DNA from 4 places in the Streptomyces sp. NPDC048196 genome. Region 2 is predicted to be linked to each of the others. Evidence: riboswitches for the same ligand, from Rfam matches in the RefSeq annotation. Region 2 holds a riboswitch; each other region holds the start of a gene.

Region 1 (4,175 bases), on a different contig from region 2:
GGACACCCACGAGTCGGTGACCGAGATCGCGACCGTCTTCGTGGTCGCCCTGCTGGCGCTCGCCATCAACCGCGTCGTCCGGAGGTCCGACGCCCGTCTGGCGTCCGTACGGGACGTCTCGGAGGCCGCGCAGCGGGCCGTCCTGCCGGCGCCGCCCGAGCGGCTCGGCGGGCTCGCGGTCGCCGCCCGGTACGTGGGCGCGCGGGCGGACGCCCGGATCGGCGGCGATTTCTACGCGGTGCAGGACACCCCGCACGGCGTACGGCTGATCGTCGGCGACGTCCGCGGCAAGGGGCTGGAGGCGGTGGAGTCCGCCGTGGTCGTCATCGGCGCCTTCCGGGAGGCGGCGGAACAGGAGGCCACCCTGGAGGCGGTGGCCGGCCGGCTGGAGCGGGCACTGCAACGGGAGGGCGGGCGGCGCGCGGGGCTCGACCGGTACGAGGGGTTCACCACCGCGGTCCTGGCCGAGATCCCCGCCGACGGGCGGCCCGTGCTGCGGGTCCTCAACCGCGGCCACCCGGCGCCCCTGTTGCTGGGCCCGGACGGCGGGCTGTGCGAGCTGACGCCCGCCGTGCCTGCGCTGCCGCTGGGGATGAGGGAGGTGGCGAGCTGGCCGGACCGTTCCGACGAGTCGTTCTTCCCGGCCGGTTCGCTGCTCGTCTTCTTCACGGACGGTGTGACCGAGGCCCGCGACCTGCGCGGCCGCTTCTACGACCCGGCCGACAAGCTCCGCGGCCGGCACTTCCCGGGCCCCGGCAGCCTCCTGGACGCCCTCATCGAGGACGTCGCCCGGCACACGGGCGGGGACCCGGCGGACGACATGGCCCTGCTGGCGGTGCAGCGGCCGATGGGGGAGTGAGGGCTCGGCGCTCCGGGCCGGTTCGCGCGGCGCACTACTACGGCGGGCGGAGGGGCTGACAAGGGTGCGCCTGGGCCTGGGCCCGGCAGGGCCGGCCGCTGCCAGGCACCCGCCGGGGGCCGCCTACAGCGGGCGGAAGCTCTGTCCGTGCGGCCCGGTGAGCGCGACCGGGTGCCCGTCCAGGGCGAGCGTCAGCTGCAGCGGGTCGTCCGGGCGTGGGGTGTGGTGCGCGGGCAGCGGGAGCCACGGCAGTACGGAGTGGTGCTCCTGGGAGACCCAGTGCCCGCCGCCGTCCCGCCCGTCGAGGACCGACCGTACGAGCCGGGCGAACTCCTCGCGCCGGGCGTACGGCAGATAGCTCAGCACGGAGGTGTGGAACACGACCAGCGTCGCCCCGGCCGGCGCCTCGGCCGCCAAAGCGGGCAGTTCGTCGATCAGGTCCCCGCGGACGATCCGCGGCCGCGGCACCGCCCGCACCGCGTCGACGGCCGCGGACAGCCGGGCCGCCCGCGCCTCGTCGCCGGGCCACACGAGCGACTGCAGCCAGCGCAGGTCGTCCCGGTCGGCGACCGGGTCGAGCGGTGCGAGATCGATCCCGGCCCGCCAGACGACTTCGGGCAGGCGGATGGGGACGTGCGACGCCCCTTGCTCCGCCGCCCCCGCCCCCGGCCCCGGCGACTGCACCTGGCAGTGGAAGACCACGGGGCTGTCGGCCGCGCCTACGTCGACGAGCGGGGCGTGGGCCGCCGGATCGCCTGCTTCCCCGTACCAGGGTCCGTACGCGTACCGGTAGCGGTCCGGGTGCAGGCACAGCCCGGCCGAGGTGCCGACCTCCAGGAGGGCCAGCGGCTGGGGCAGCCGGGCGAGCAGCGGCAGCAGCGTGGCGCAGCGGGCCGGTTCGTTGGTCTGGGTGCCGCGGCGCATGATGACGTCCCGCACCTGGTCCCAGTGCCGGATCGTCCATTCGCGCCAGCGCCCGTACGCCACCGCGCCGCGCGGGCCCTGTTCCGCGTGCGGCCCGTCGAGATGGCGTACGGCGGCGAGCAGGAGCTGGGGCTGCTGCTTGTCGCCGGCCGGCAGCGAACCCGCCAGCAGCTCGCACAGCTCCTGGTCCTGGCCGATCCGGGCGCTCAACTCCTCGTGGGCGTCGGACCGGCCGCGCGCCTCGCGCCAGGAGAACTCCTGGTACCGCCGCGCCACCTCCTGGGCGTTTCCGGTCGGGACTCCGCCGTGGCCGGGACGGCCGTGGCGGCCGTGACCGGCGTTGCGGAGGGGTTCGGCGGGTCCGGGGCTCTCGGCGTATCCGGGACTTTCGAAGGGTCCGGGGCGCTCGGAGTGTCCGGGGTGCAGGGAGTGTCCAGGGCGCTCGGCGTTGACGACCATGATCCGACGTTACTGTCTTCACGTTCCGTAATGGGCAGGCACCCCTCCGCATAACAACTGACGCACAATCATCGAGAGATCGTTTAGACGCGGCACGGGGCGGTGCGGTCAACTCGCCCGATTTATGGCCATGGTGACCGGAAAACACCACGCCAAAGCTGGTGCGCGAGGCATATGGATTCCCGGGAAGGCTTGGAAAACCGTCGCGATCTCTATTACTGTCCGATAACGCAGCGCGGTCGTCCCAGCCGCCGCAAGAGGCGGCACCGTGCGCCGACGCCGAATCCCGCACGCGCTTTTCACGCACCTCCAGCACCTCGAACTGCACCAAGGGAACCGGGGAACCACCACCTTGGGGTGAATCGGACGCCTTCGCCAGAGGGTGCCCGTAGGAGACCTTCCTGCTCCGAACCCGTCAGCTAACCCGGTAGGCGAGAAGGAAGGAAAGGAGTGCGCCCCCGTGGCGTCCAACAGGCCTGGCCCCGAGGCTCCGTCCGCCTACGACTCCGACGACCGGGGCCCGGACGCCCCGTACGCCCGGTACGCGTCAGGCGCCCCCCACGCCTTCGCGCATCCCGGCGACACCGCAGCCGTCACCGACACCGCTTTCACCACTGACGCTGCTTTCGGCACCGACGCTGCTTTCGCCACTGACGCTGCTTTCGGTGCCGACACCACTGTCGGCACCGACACCCGCTTCGCGGCGGCCGGTGAGGCGAACGGTGACGCCGACGGCCAGTGGGAGGAATGGAACCCCACCGAGGAGTCCGTCCGCCCGGCCCGCGGCAAGCACCGGGTGGCCAAGCAGCGCGGCGGTGGACTCGCCCGCGGCGGGACGGTCCTGGGCGTCGGCGTCATCGCGGCGGTCGGCGCGGGCGGGATGGCCACGGCCGAGGGCCGGCCGCCGGTGCCGATCTCGATGCCCGACCTCGGCGGAGTGGCCGACGCCGTCTCCGACCACCTCCCGGACGCCGCCTCCCTGCCCGGCGTCGGCGACCTGATATCCGACGGCGGTTCGCACACCGATGGGGGCGCGCACACCGCTTCCGCCTCTTCCTCCGCCACCACTCCCGCCGACCCGCTCACCGGGAACGCCGGTCCGGGCTCGCCGTCCACCACGGACGCGGGCACGGGTACGGGCGGGGGCGCCGGATCGAGCACGGGCACGGGCACGGGCTCCGGCTCTGACGCGGTTACGGGCTCGGGCTCTGGCGCGGACGCCGGTGAGGCGCTGCGCAGCCGTATCCTCCAGCAGGCCGACGCCCAGCAGGGCTCAGCCGAGCAGGAGGCCCGCGAGGCCGCCGAGCAGGCCGCGATCAAGCAGGCCACCACGGACGCCGCCGCGGACCTGAAGGCCGCCGAGCAGGCCGCGGCCGCCAAGAAGGAGGCAGCGGCCGAGGCCAAGCGCAAGGCCGAGGAGGAGGCCCGCCGTAAGGTCGAGGCCGAACGCCTCGCCAAACTGGCGCAGAGCTTCATCACCCCGGTCTCCTCGTACACCCTCACCGCGAGCTTCGGTCAGGCCGGTGACCGCTGGGTCGCGGACCACACCGGCCAGGACTTCGCCGCCCCGACCGGCACGCCCGTCAAGGCCGTGCACTCCGGCACCATCACCCAGGCCGGCTGGGCCGGTTCGTACGGCTACCGCATCGTCCTGACCCTCGACGACGGCACCGAGCTGTGGTTCTGCCACCTGTCCTCGATGGTCAAGACCTCGGGCAAGGTCAGCACTGGCGACGTCATCGGCCGGGTCGGCGCCACGGGCAACGTCACCGGTCCGCACCTCCACCTGGAGGTACGCCCCGGCGCCGGCGACCCGATAGACCCGATGCCCTGGCTGCGCGACCACGGCGTCAACGTCTGACGAAGCGGGGCGGGCGGCCCACAGGAATCACGGATACGGCCGTGAGGACACGACCATGGGATGTGACTATGG
Region 2 (4,175 bases):
CTGTCCGAGGGCACCGACAAATACGACGCGGAGGGCTTCGCCGCCGAGCTGGAGCGCTGCGGCGCCACGCTGGACGCGCACGCCGACCACCCCGGCGTACGCGTCTCCCTGGAGGTCCCGGCGTCCCGGCTGACCCGCGCGCTCGGCCTGCTCGCCGACGCGCTGCGCGCCCCCGCCTTCCCCGAGAGCGAGATCGAGCGGCTGGTCCGCAACCGCCTCGACGAGATCCCGCACGAGCTCGCCAACCCGGCCCGGCGCGCGGCGATGGCGCTCTCCAAGGAGCTGTTCCCGGCCACCGCGCGGATCTCCCGCCCCCGCCAGGGCACCGAGGAGACCGTCGCGCGGATCGACGCCGCGGCCGTGCGCGCCTTCTACGACGCGCACGTCCGGCCCGCCACGGCCACCGCCGTGATCGTCGGTGACTTCACCGACATCGACCTGGCCGCGGCGCTGGCCGACACCCTCGGCGCCTGGAGCGGTTCGACGGCCGAGCCGGTCAAGGCCACCCCGATCGCCGCCGACGACACCGGCCGCGTGGTGATCGTGGACCGCCCCGGCGCGGTCCAGACGCAGCTGCTCCTCGGCCGGATCGGCGCCGACCGGCACGACCGCGTGTGGCCGGCCCAGGTGCTCGGCACGTACTGCCTGGGCGGCACCCTCACCTCCCGGCTGGACCGCGTGCTGCGCGAGGAGAAGGGCTACACCTACGGGGTGCGCGCCTTCGGCCAGGTATTGCGCTCCACGGCTCCCACGTCCCCCGAGGGCGCCACCGGCGCGGCGTTGCTCGCCATCAGCGGCTCGGTGGACACGGCCTCCACCGGGCCGGCGCTGGAGGACCTCTGGAAGGTGCTGCGGACCCTCGCGGCAGAGGGGCTGACGGACGAGGAGCGGGACGTCGCGGTGCAGAACCTCGTCGGGGTGGCGCCGCTCAAGTACGAGACCGCGGCGGCCGTCGCGGGCACCCTCGCCGACCAGGTGGAGCAGCAGCTCCCGGACGACTTCCAGGCGCAGTTGTACCTCCGGCTCGCGGAGACCGGCACGGTCGAGGCGACCGCCGCCGCCGTCAACGCCTTCCCGGTGGACCGCCTGGTGACCGTCCTGGTGGGCGACGCCGCGCAGATCACCGAGCCCGTCAAGGCGCTGGGCATCGGAGAGGTGACGGTCGTCAGCGGCTAGCCTTCCCTTGGCGCATGACGATGCGTCACGTTCTGACCGGCTCCCGTGGTGTTCGCTCACCACGGGAGCCGTCGCATGTCCGCCGGAGTCGGCCGGAGTCCGGCCGAAGCCCGTCGGTGTCCGCCGTATGTCCGGTTTGTGAGGGCCTGTTGGGCCGGAACTTGTGGCATCCCGCACAAAATTGCCGTTCCGTTTGGCTCCGCAAAGTGGCCCCGATTAGCGTCGGTCCGGCTGTTCGTCACAACTCCGCCACAACAGTGGCACCGGACAGTCATCGCCGAGTCCCCCTACGGCGCGAGCCAGGGGAGCCGGGGACCCACGTCCCTGGGGTGAATCGGGCCCCTCTCCGGAGGAGCCCGTAGGAGACCTTCCTGCTCCGAACCCGTCAGCTAACCCGGTAGGCGAGAGGGAAGGAAAGGACAAGCCAGCACATGGCGTTCACCCGTGCCACCGGGAAGCACCGCAGGGCCAGCCGCAGCGCCCGGACGACCCGCAACCTCGCCGGCATAGCCACCCTCGCCACCTCCGGAGTCGTCGCCTCCCTGGCCTCGCCCGCGATGGCCGCCACCGACGAGGCGCGCACCCAGGACACCGGTCTCACCCAGGCCGTCGTGCTCGGTGACGAACTCGCCCACCGCCTGGAGGTCCAGGCCGACGCCCAGCAGGCCGCCGCCGAGGTCGCCGCCGTGAAGGCGAAGGCCGAGGCCGAGGCCAAGAAGCGCGCGGCGGAGGCCGAGCGGCACGCCGAGGCGGCCAGGAAGAAGGCCAAGGCGGAGCGCGAGGCCAAGGAGCGGGCCGCCCGGGACGCCGAGCGCAAGCGCCTGAACGCCTTCGTCGCCCCCGTCGCGGGCTCCTACGTCTCCACCGGCTACCAGGCCTCCAGCAGCCTGTGGTCGTCCGGCAGTCACACGGGCATCGACTTCCACGCCGCCACCGGGGCCTCCGTCCACGCGGTCGGCGCGGGCACCGTCGTCGAGGCCGGCTGGGGCGGCGCGTACGGCAACAACATCGTGATCAAGATGCACGACGGCACGTACACCCAGTACGGCCACCTGTCGTCGATCGGCGTCTCGGTCGGCCAGACCGTCACCCCCGGCCAGCAGATCGGCCTCTCCGGGGCCACCGGCAACGTCACCGGCCCGCATCTGCACTTCGAGGCCCGCACCGGCCCGGACTACGGCTCCGACATCGACCCGATCGCGTATCTGCGGTCGCACGGCGTCAACGTCTGAGTCGGCGTCCGACCGGCCCGCCCCACGCCCTCAGCGCACGCCTCCTCATGCCCCGCGTCGGCTGGCCAAAAAATATCGCCGAATACGCGGAGTCCGTCGGAAAAGCCGCGCCGGTCGAATAGAGTCTCGGAAAAGCCGCCGACCGGCGGCGTTTTCCGGGGATTACGGCGGAGGCACGATCGATGCGAGGCCATATTTCCGCGCATGCGGTGTGCACGGCGATTCGCGAGGACATCGTCTCCGGCGCACTGGCGCCGGGGAGCCGGCTGATCGAGGAGATCCTGGCGGCGCGCTACGGCGTCTCCAGAGTGCCGGTCCGCGAAGCGCTGCGCACCCTGCAGTCGGAGGGCTTCGTCACCACCCGCCACCACGCGGGCGCCTGCGTCGCCGAGCCCACCGAGCAGGAGGCCGCCGACCTGCTCGACATCCGCGCCCTGCTGGAGCCGCTGGGCGCGGCCCGCGCGGCCGCCCGGCGCACCCCCGCGCATCTGAAGGTGCTGCGCGGACTGGTACGGCTGGGCCGCGAGCGGGCCCGCCACGGCAGCCCCGCCGACCTGCGCCAACTCGACGGCTGGTTCCACGAGACGCTGGCCCAGGCGGCCGGCAGCCCCAGCCTGACCGCACTGCTGACCCAGCTGCGCCGCAAGATCGAGTGGATGTATGCGACGGAGCCGACGCCGCGGGCCGGTGAGGCCTGGGACGACCACGGCGCGGTGCTGGACGCGGTGGCCCGGGGCGACGCGGAACGGGCCCGGGCCCTGATGGCGGCGCACATCGAGCGGTCGCTCCCGGTGTACCGGCTGCGGCGCCTCGCGGCACCCGACGTGAGCGATACGAAACGGCCCGTCAACACAGCGCGAGCCCGTTCTTAACAAGCGGGCCGTATACAAAGGGGTGTGCGTTTTCCGGGGCGGCGATGGTTTCCGCCTTTGATTTCAGGTTTCGGCACCTGCCTGCTTTCCGGCACGTATATGACACCGCAGGCTTTCCGGTGCATGCCTTTCCCTCGCGTACCGGCCCCAAGCCATGAAAATTCCGTGGCGGTCGGCACGGCATTTGCGTGGCCGAGGGACGGCGGTATTTCGCCAGGAACGAGCTTTTCCCGGAACGACATTTCTCCGGCACGCAGAACGGCCCCGCCGCGGCACCTCTTCAGGTCACCGTGGCGGGGCCGCCGCACGAAGGGACGTCCCGGGGGACTCAGACCGTCTCGGGGAGCTCTTCGAGACCCTCGGCGACGAGCTTGGCCAGGCGGTCGAGCGCTTCCTCGGCGCCCTCGGCGTCCGAGGCCAGCACGATCTCCTCGCCGCCCTGGGCGCCCAGGCCCAGGACCGCGAGCATGGAGGCCGCGTTGACCGGGTTGCCATCGGCCTTGGCGATCGTCATCGGGACGCCGGCGGCGGTGGCCGCCCGGACGAAGATCGATGCGGGGCGGGCGTGCAGGCCCTCGGCCCAACCGACATTGACGCGGCGCTCAGCCATGGTGTTGCCCTTCAAAGTCGTGACTGTTGTCTAGACCATTCTCTCACGCTGCCGGGACTGCTCCCAGACTCCCTCGACCTCGACATTACGCGCGCCGGGCCGGTTGTCGGTGGCCGGTCGTACGCTGTCCGCATGCAGAAGCCGCCGGACCACGCATACCCGACCCACTGGGAAGCCGACGTGGTGCTGCGTGACGGCGGCACGGCGCGGATCCGCCCCATCACCCCCGACGACGCCGAGCGGCTGGTCTCCTTCTACGAGCAGGTCTCGGACGAGTCCAAGTAC
Region 3 (4,175 bases), on a different contig from region 2:
TGCGCTGGCGCGGCGGGCTCATCATGCGCGGACTGCGGTCGCTGCCGGTGGAGTTCGCGCCCGAGCGGCCCTGACCAGCGGCGAAGGCCGGTGGTGACAGAGCGTCAGGACGTGACCTGCGCGTGATCTTTGCTACACCGACTTGTGACTACCCGTGACCCCGGCTACCTTTCGATCCACGATCGACGGCTCCTCGAACACATTGCCGAGGAAGCCGCCGGATCGCGACAACTCAACCGCCGCGCGAAAGGCATCCGCATGCGTTCCGGGAACGGCCGACACCGTCGCCCCCGTCAAGCACCGGCCATCTTTGTCACGGCGGGAGTGACCGGCTCGGCACTCGCACTGCCCCTGCTCTCCGCCAGTGGCGCGCACGCCGCCGACACCGCGACCTGGGACCGGGTCGCCCAGTGCGAGAGCGGCGGCATCTGGAGCTCGGACACCGGCAACGGCTTCTACGGGGGCCTCCAGCTCACCCAGGACATGTGGGACCGGCACGGCGGCGGGGCCTACGCCTCGCGGCCCGACCTCGCCAGCCGCGCCCAGCAGATCGCGGTGGCCGAGACGATCCTCGACGACCTCGGCCCGGACGCCTGGCCGAGCTGTGCGGTGAACGCCGGCCTGACGAAGGACGGCCGGGCGCCGCAGGTCGACCCGGGCGGCACCAGCGCCCCGATACCCGACCCCTCGGACGACGACGGCTCCACCGGCTCCACCGGGATGCACGACGGAACGGCCGACAACCCCGGTGGCGATGCGGGTGACGAGCCGGCCGGTGACGAGCCGTCGCAGACCACGCCGTCCCCGTCCACTCCCGCCCCCTCGGACTCCGCCGGCACCGGCGAATCGTCCCCCGGCCCCGACCGGACCTCCGGGCCGTCCGGCGACGCGACACCGGGCGACCGGGGCGAGGACCCGTCCGGCACCCCCGGCCCCTCCGACGACGGCAGCGGCACGGACGACGGCAGCGGTACGGGCTCCGCGGACGGCACGGCCTCCGACGGGCCGCAGGACGGGTCGCAGGGCGGTACGGGGACGGACGGCGTGCCGGGCGGTTCGGGCCGGCACCGCGGCGGCGCGGACCCGGGCGAGGAGGACGGCACCGGCCGGACGGCCGGCGGGCGGCACGCCTCGCGCGGTGACGACGCGCACCGGACGCCCCCGGCGGGCGGCGACGGGTACACCGTGCAGCCGGGTGACAGCCTGTCAGCGATCGCCCAGGCGCACCGGCTGCCGGGTGGCTGGCCGGCGCTCTACGACCGCAACGAGGACGTCGTCGGCTCCGACGCGGACCTGATCCAACCAGGTCAGCAGCTCGATCTCGGCCAGTCCGCAGGGTAGTTCGCCGGTTTTGGCCCGCTTTGGCGAAAGTGAGACAAGCGTCTCGTTGTGGGGCGGTGGGCCCCGAAGGGTCCACCGCCGTCGCACCGGTCCCCACCTGCGGGTTTACGACCCCTCCGTGATCAAAAATGGTCAACTCGGTCCAGTTGGGGGGGTTTGAACGCCACGGGGATTCCTGATTACGGTCATCACCGCTCGCCAAAGCGGGCCCCTTCGATCACACGCCGAATCCTGCCGGTGGTCGGAGGCAGTTGACGCGCAAGCGCCGTAGGCAGGAGCGGGGGAACCAAGGTAGGCGCCGGCCCGGCCCGTGAAAGCGGGTCAGCCGGCTTGGGGTGAAGCCCGGTGCCCATGGCACCGGCCGGGCGACTCATCAGTCCGAACCCGACAGCTCACCTCGCAGGCGTCGGTGAGGAAACGAACGAACCATGCTGATCAACAAGGGCAAGCACCGTCGTCCCTCCAAGGCCGTCCGCGTCGCCACGCTCGCCGGTGTCGCCGGTGCCGCCGTGGCCGTCCCGCTGATGGGCGCCACCTCCGCTTCCGCCGCCTCCGTCGCCACCTGGGACAAGGTCGCCCAGTGCGAGTCCGGCGGCAACTGGTCGATCAACACCGGTAACGGCTACTACGGTGGCCTGCAGTTCTCCAACTCCAGCTGGGCCGCCGCCGGCGGCACCAAGTACGCGCCGCGCGCGGACCTCGCCACCAAGTCCCAGCAGATCGCCGCCGCCGAGAAGCTCCTCGCCCTCCAGGGCCCGGGTGCCTGGTCCTGCGCCGGCGCCGGCGGCCTGACCTCCGGCGGTCCGTCCCCCGACCTGAACACCAGCGCCCCGGTGGCCAAGTCCGCGCCGGCGAAGAGCGACGCCGCCGTCAAGCGCACCCCGGCCGCCCCGAAGCACGAGAGCGCCCCGGCCGCCCCGAAGAAGAACCAGGGCCACGGCAACTACACCGTCAAGGCGGGCGACACCCTCGCCAAGATCGCCAAGGCGCACGGCACCCACTGGAAGGCCGTCTACGCGGCCAACAAGTCCGTCATCGGCGGCAACCCCAACCTGATCTTCCCGGGCCAGAAGCTGCACGTCTGAGCCATCCCCGCACCGGGACACCCCTGGTGAGACCGGCCCCGTCCGGCGCGCCCCTCCCCCCGGCGCGCCGCGGCGGGGCTTCTGTCGTATCCCCCGTCCTTCCCACCGCCGTCCCCGCCACCGCCGGCCGGCCGTTCCGCCGGACTTTCCCCGCTCGGCGAACGTTGCGGCAAACGCCCCATGAGCTGGGCCTTTGCGCTGCTTGTGGGGTTATTCCGTCCCACGGAGCGGGCCAAGGGCAGGCGGACGCCCCCCGGGCCGTTAGGCTCGTGCTGCAACTCCAGACACCCATGAAGGAGACAACGTGCCGTCCATCGACGTCGTCGTAGCCCGCGAAATTCTCGACTCGCGAGGTAATCCCACGGTCGAGGTCGAGGTCGGCCTCGACGACGGCAGCACCGGCCGTGCCGCCGTGCCGTCCGGCGCCTCGACCGGCGCCTTCGAGGCCATCGAGCTCCGCGACGGCGACCCCAACCGCTACCTCGGCAAGGGCGTGGAGAAGGCCGTCCTGGCCGTCATCGAGCAGATCGGCCCGGAGCTCGTCGGCTACGACGCGACCGAGCAGCGGCTGATCGACCAGGCCATGTTCGACCTGGACGCCACCGACAACAAGGGCTCGCTCGGCGCCAACGCCATCCTCGGCGTCTCCCTCGCCGTCGCGCACGCCGCCTCCGAGGCCAGCGACCTCCCGCTGTTCCGCTACCTGGGCGGCCCGAACGCGCACGTCCTGCCCGTGCCGATGATGAACATCCTGAACGGCGGCTCGCACGCCGACTCCAACGTGGACATCCAGGAGTTCATGATCGCCCCGATCGGCGCGGAGTCCTTCTCCGAGGCCCTGCGCTGGGGCGCCGAGGTCTACCACACCCTCAAGAAGGTCCTGAAGGAGCGCGGTCTGTCGACCGGCCTGGGCGACGAGGGCGGCTTCGCCCCGAACCTCGGCTCCAACCGCGAGGCCCTCGACCTCATCCTGGAAGCCATCAAGCAGGCCGGCTACGCCCCCGGCCAGGACATCGCGCTCGCCCTGGACGTCGCCGCCTCCGAGTTCTACAAGGACGGCTCGTACCAGTTCGAGGGCCAGTCCCGCTCGGCCGCCCAGATGACCGAGTACTACGCGGAGCTCGTCGACGCGTACCCGCTGGTCTCCATCGAGGACCCGCTGTTCGAGGACGACTGGGCCGGCTGGAAGGTCATCACCGACAAGCTCGGCGCCAAGGTCCAGCTGGTCGGTGACGACCTGTTCGTCACCAACCCCGAGCGCCTGGCCCGCGGCATCGAGGAGGGCTCCGCCAACGCCCTTCTGGTCAAGGTCAACCAGATCGGCTCGCTGACCGAGACCCTGGACGCCGTCGAGCTGGCCCAGCGCAACGGCTTCAAGTGCATGATGTCGCACCGCTCCGGCGAGACCGAGGACGTCACCATCGCCGACCTCGCCGTCGCCACCAACTGCGGCCAGATCAAGACCGGCGCCCCGGCCCGCTCCGAGCGCGTCGCCAAGTACAACCAGCTGCTGCGCATCGAGGAGATCCTCGACGACGCCGCGGTGTACGCCGGCCGCAGCGCGTTCCCCCGCTTCAAGGGCTGACGCTCCGAAGCGCGGCGCCCCGCGGTTCCGCCGGGGCGGCCCGACCCGGGGCCCGAAAGGGCTGATCGGGCGAGCCGACCGCCCAGCGCCCCGTACGTCCCCGGCGACGGTCCCGTACCGTTGCCGGGGACGTACCTGCTTGAAGCAGACCGGCGTCCGTCAGT
Region 4 (4,175 bases), on a different contig from region 2:
GGACGGGATCTCCCGGCTGCGGCTCACCGCCCGCGCGGACCTGACGGAGGGGCAGCTCGACCAAGCGGTGGAGACGATCGTCGCCACCGCGCCGTCGATGATCTGATCCTCGGTGACGCTGGGTGACCGGCACGGCGTCCCCTATCCGGTCTCCCGTCGCAGAGTTCACCGCATCGAGCGATAGATATCTGTAGATGTTGCTGGATCGAGCACCACACCGGGGGCACGGGTGGCAGTCTGGCGCTCCAGCAGAAGCCCGAGGCCGCATCGTTGACCCGAGCGGCACGCCGGCTCACCGGTCAGCGGACCGGAGCCGGCCTCGGTGGGAAAGGGACGGCGTCGCGATGGCAGACCACCAGGAATCCGCACTCACCCTGCCGAGCGCCCCGGAATCGGTCCGCCTCGCCCGCGGACACGCCCTCGCGGTGCTCACCGAATGGGGTCTGCCCGCCGCTTCCGCCACCGCCGACGCGGTCCGCCTGATCGTCTCCGAACTCGCCACCAACGCCGTCCAGCACACCTTCGGACGGTCCCCGACCTTCACCCTCGAACTCCGCCTGGACCGCGACGAGGAACTGCGCGTCGGGGTCACCGACAGTCACCCGCGCCGCCCGCGCCGGCTGCCCGCCGCGGTCCAGCAGGACAACGGCCGGGGGCTGGTCATCATCCGCTTCCTCGCCGCGGAGGCCGGCGGCCGGCTCTCCGTCGTCCCGACCGACACCGGCGGCAAGACCGTCTGGATCAGCCTGCCCTGGCGGATCGCGGTCGGCTGACGGCGCGGCCGTCACGGAGGGCCGCCGTAACGGAAGGCCGCCGTGATGGGAAGCCCGCTGTGAGGGGAAGCCCGACGTCACGGCACGGCGGGGCGGCCGAACGCGCCGCGCGGCGGCGCGCACCGGGCGCCCCGCGCGCCGGGAGCTTCACGCGCTGGAAGCCCCGCGAGCCGGAGGCCACCACCGGCGCCCTGCCCACGCAGCGGCTACGGCTCAGCCGCGTCCGCCGACCGGCACCATCAGCACCTCCGCGCCCACCGGTACGAACCCCGCGGCCAGCAGGGCACGGACGCTGCGGGCGTTGCCGGGGGCGGCCTGGGCCCAGAGCCGTTCGCCCGCCGGTATGAGATGGCGGGCGGCGTGCGCCAGCCGGCGGCCGAGACCGCGGCCCTGGCCGGCGGCCTCGACCTCCACCGCCAGCTCAAGGCGGCCGGCCACGCCCCGGCCGATGACCAGCGTCCCGCCGTCCCCGGTCGTCCAGACCCGCACCTCGTCGCGGTGGCGCAGGGCCCGCACGATCCGCGGATGGCTGCGGTCCGTGGTCTCCACCAGCTCCAGCGGCGGCGGGCCGGGCAGTGCCTCGGCGACCGTGGCCAGGTCGATGTTGTTGGCCTCGCGGCCGGTCCGCTCACCCAGCGCGGTGAGGAACGGCGGGCTGAGCGGTCCGGCGAGGTCGCCGGGGGCTGTCCGGTCGTGCACCCAGGACGGCTCCACGTCCGCGAACACCACGGCATGGCAGGTGAACGACACCACGCCCACGTCCCGCGGGGACGGCGGGGGCAGCACCGTCACCGAACCGTCCGCGGGCGGGAAGCAGCCCCGCGCCGCGGCCGTAAGCACCTTGCTCAGTTCCGAGGTCACCCCGTCAAGTTACCGGGGCCCACTGACACTTCACCGAGCGTCCGGCGTCGCCGCAGCTCAGCGCACTCTTCCGTACGAGACCGCGCGGCTCCAGATCCTCTCCAGCCGCACCACGCTGCCGGCCTTGGGCGCATGCCACATCCGGCCGTGCCCGGCGTAGATGCCGACGTGGTAGATGCCGGTGCCCGAGTGGAAGAAGACCAGGTCCCCGCGTTTCCGGGCGGCGGCCGGGATGTGCCGGGTCTGGCCGTACTGCTGCGCGGCGGTGCGTGGCAGCTCCCGGCCGGCGCGCTTGAACGAGTACACCGTCAGGCCCGAACAGTCGAAGCGGTACGGCCCCATGGCCCCGTACTGGTAGGGCGAGCCCCGCTTGGAGGCCGCGATCCGCAGCGCATGTGCGGAGACGGTCGCGGCCTCGGCGTCGGCGGTGGTTCCCGGGGCGAGCGTGGTCCCGCCGAGCGTGGCCAGTGCCAGTGCGGACACGGCGCCGGCGCGGGCCAGCAGATGTGGCGTATGCGTGCGCACGGTCATGCGCAAACCCTTCGTCAGCCGCCTGCGAAGGAAGACCTGTCGGGTTCGGGCAGGCGAAGATGCCCGGCCGCTTCCACGGCTTCACCCCAAGGAGTCCGTCGGGCCGTGCGGGCCCCGGACCCCGTACTGCTCGGGTCCTCCGCTCCCGCCGATCCACACGCATCGACCGGACATCCGGCACGGCGGCGGGATTAGGCGCCCGGCCGGACCGCCCCGTCGCTGTGGCGGGGTCTTGTCGTCGAAGGGATCCTCACGCACCCGCCACCCGAATTCCGAGTTGAAAATGCCGAATGTGACATGCGCCACAGTTGCGCCGAATGGTGGGATTTGCCCCGTTACGCGCTTGAGAGGCGCCTGCGGCACCCCCCGGACCTGGGGCGAAACATCGGTAACCGCAGTAATTCCGGTGCCCCGCGCAATTCGTCGCCCCCTTACCGCACGCGCGGACGCTACGCCGTCCGGGCAGCGCGGGCGCGCGTGTCGGCTCAGGGTTCCCGGGCCGGCGGCACCGTCACGTATCCGGCCCGGCGTTCCCCGTCCAGCACCCGCAGGGCCCGGGCCAGCGTCTCGCCGTGCCGCTCGTGCTCGCCCCGGTTGTGCATCAGCGTCAGCGCGTCCCGTAGTTCGGCGGCCTTGCTCACCAGTGCCTGAGCGGCGCGCAGGGCTTGGTAGGTGCCGCCGCCGCGGGCCGGGTTGATCCGGCCCAGCAGGTCGAGCGCCTCCAGGTAGCAGTCGATCAGCTGCCCCTCGGCGCGGGTCAGCGCGGGCAGCGGCGGGGTCTCCGGCGGCCACATCCGGCTCACCGCCCCGCGTGCTGGTCGGCCGACTGCTTGCGGTTACGGGTGAGCCCGTCGATCAGGCCGTACGCCTGCGCGGCCGGGGCGTCGAAGATCTTGTCGCGCTCGATGTCCGCGGCGATCCGCTCGCGGGGCTGACCGGTGTGCAGCGCCAGCATCTCCTCCAGCATGGCGCGGCTGCGCAGCAGTTCCTGCGCCTGGATGTAGAGGTCGCTGGCCTGGCCCTCGAACGGTTCGCTCACCGACGGCTGGTGGATCAGCACCCGGGCGCCCGGGAGCGCCAGCCGCTTGCCGGGGGCGCCGGCGGCCAGCAGCACCGCGGCGGAGGACGCGGCCTGCCCCAGGCAGACGGTCTCCACGTCGCACGACACGAAGCGCATCGTGTCGTAGATCGCGGTCATCGCGGTGACCGAGCCGCCGGGGGAGTTGATGTAGAGCGAGATGTCCCGCTCGGGCGCGGCGTGTTCGAGGTGGATCAGCTGCGCCATGACGTCGTTGGCGGCGGTGTCGTCGATCGGGGTCCCCAGGAAGATGATCCGCTCGCTCAGCAGCTTGGAGTACGGGTCCATCGTCACCGTCCCCTGCGTGGTGCGCTCGGTGAACTCCGGAAGGACGTAGCGGGCGGTCGGTCGCAGCATGGCCGGCCCCTTTCCTCTGTAGAAAATGTACAGGACGTACATCCCGTTAGAATGGGACCCGATTTTAGTGATCAAGTCAAATGCCCAGGTCAGATGGGGCTTTTTGCTCCTTGGTGAGGGCTCATGTCTCACATCACTTGTCACCGTTTGGGGGGCGTCCATGGTCAGCCTGGTCCGCGAGCTTGTCGTGATTCGCCGCGGTAGGGCCGAGGTCGGCACGCCGGACGACGTTCCTTGCCTGTTCCCGGGCGGTCGTCCAGGGTGCCCTGTCACCGACAGCCAGATCGGCAAGCGCCTCCCCGACATCGGGATCCGAACCAAACAGGATCGGTCCGCTTGCCCGCGCTCATGCCCAGCGCACCGTGAACGAGCCGTGGCTTGCGGCCGCTTCGGTCGATGAGAATCAGCGCGAATCATCGTCAGCATGAACAGGGCTCCCATACCGATAGTGGCGAGCAGGGCGCCTCGGTCGTTGAAGCCGATGTCGGTGCAGAGCGTCGGCGCGTAGCAGAAGGATCGTGTTGATACCGCCGAGGTTCTGGAAGAACACCGGCAACATGCCGATGGTGAAGGCC

The links. Region 2 has a riboswitch for cyclic di-AMP ahead of AB0E02_RS07615 (M23 family metallopeptidase). Riboswitches for the same ligand answer to the same signal wherever they lie in the genome.
Region 1: another riboswitch for cyclic di-AMP. It lies ahead of AB0E02_RS33185 (M23 family metallopeptidase); the one in region 2 lies ahead of AB0E02_RS07615 (M23 family metallopeptidase).
Region 3: another riboswitch for cyclic di-AMP. It lies ahead of AB0E02_RS28185 (transglycosylase family protein); the one in region 2 lies ahead of AB0E02_RS07615 (M23 family metallopeptidase).
Region 4: another riboswitch for cyclic di-AMP. It lies ahead of AB0E02_RS31090 (NlpC/P60 family protein); the one in region 2 lies ahead of AB0E02_RS07615 (M23 family metallopeptidase).

What each region holds. Positions count from the first base shown of each region.
Region 1 covers NZ_JBEZMM010000054.1:21,202-25,376, reverse strand. Annotated here, with positions in the region: gene AB0E02_RS33195 (PP2C family protein-serine/threonine phosphatase) at 1-859, shown strand, start outside; gene AB0E02_RS33190 (DUF2332 domain-containing protein) at 983-2,242, opposite strand; cyclic di-AMP (ydaO/yuaA leader) riboswitch at 2,537-2,691, shown strand; gene AB0E02_RS33185 (M23 family metallopeptidase) at 2,703-4,103, shown strand.
Region 2 covers NZ_JBEZMM010000004.1:188,978-193,152, reverse strand. Annotated here, with positions in the region: gene AB0E02_RS07620 (pitrilysin family protein) at 1-1,176, shown strand, start outside; cyclic di-AMP (ydaO/yuaA leader) riboswitch at 1,442-1,595, shown strand; gene AB0E02_RS07615 (M23 family metallopeptidase) at 1,608-2,408, shown strand; gene AB0E02_RS07610 (GntR family transcriptional regulator) at 2,591-3,280, shown strand; gene AB0E02_RS07605 (HPr family phosphocarrier protein) at 3,609-3,890, opposite strand; gene AB0E02_RS07600 (GNAT family N-acetyltransferase) at 4,023-4,175, shown strand, end outside.
Region 3 covers NZ_JBEZMM010000036.1:50,172-54,346, forward strand. Annotated here, with positions in the region: gene AB0E02_RS28175 (cytochrome P450) at 1-74, shown strand, start outside; gene AB0E02_RS28180 (transglycosylase family protein) at 325-1,341, shown strand; cyclic di-AMP (ydaO/yuaA leader) riboswitch at 1,554-1,762, shown strand; gene AB0E02_RS28185 (transglycosylase family protein) at 1,770-2,426, shown strand; gene eno (phosphopyruvate hydratase) at 2,731-4,011, shown strand.
Region 4 covers NZ_JBEZMM010000045.1:43,810-47,984, reverse strand. Annotated here, with positions in the region: gene AB0E02_RS31105 (8-amino-7-oxononanoate synthase) at 1-106, shown strand, start outside; gene AB0E02_RS31100 (ATP-binding protein) at 345-773, shown strand; gene AB0E02_RS31095 (GNAT family protein) at 987-1,634, opposite strand; gene AB0E02_RS31090 (NlpC/P60 family protein) at 1,692-2,165, opposite strand; cyclic di-AMP (ydaO/yuaA leader) riboswitch at 2,170-2,343, opposite strand; gene AB0E02_RS31085 (hypothetical protein) at 2,651-2,959, opposite strand; gene AB0E02_RS31080 (ATP-dependent Clp protease proteolytic subunit) at 2,965-3,600, opposite strand; gene AB0E02_RS31075 (MFS transporter) at 4,004-4,175, opposite strand, start outside.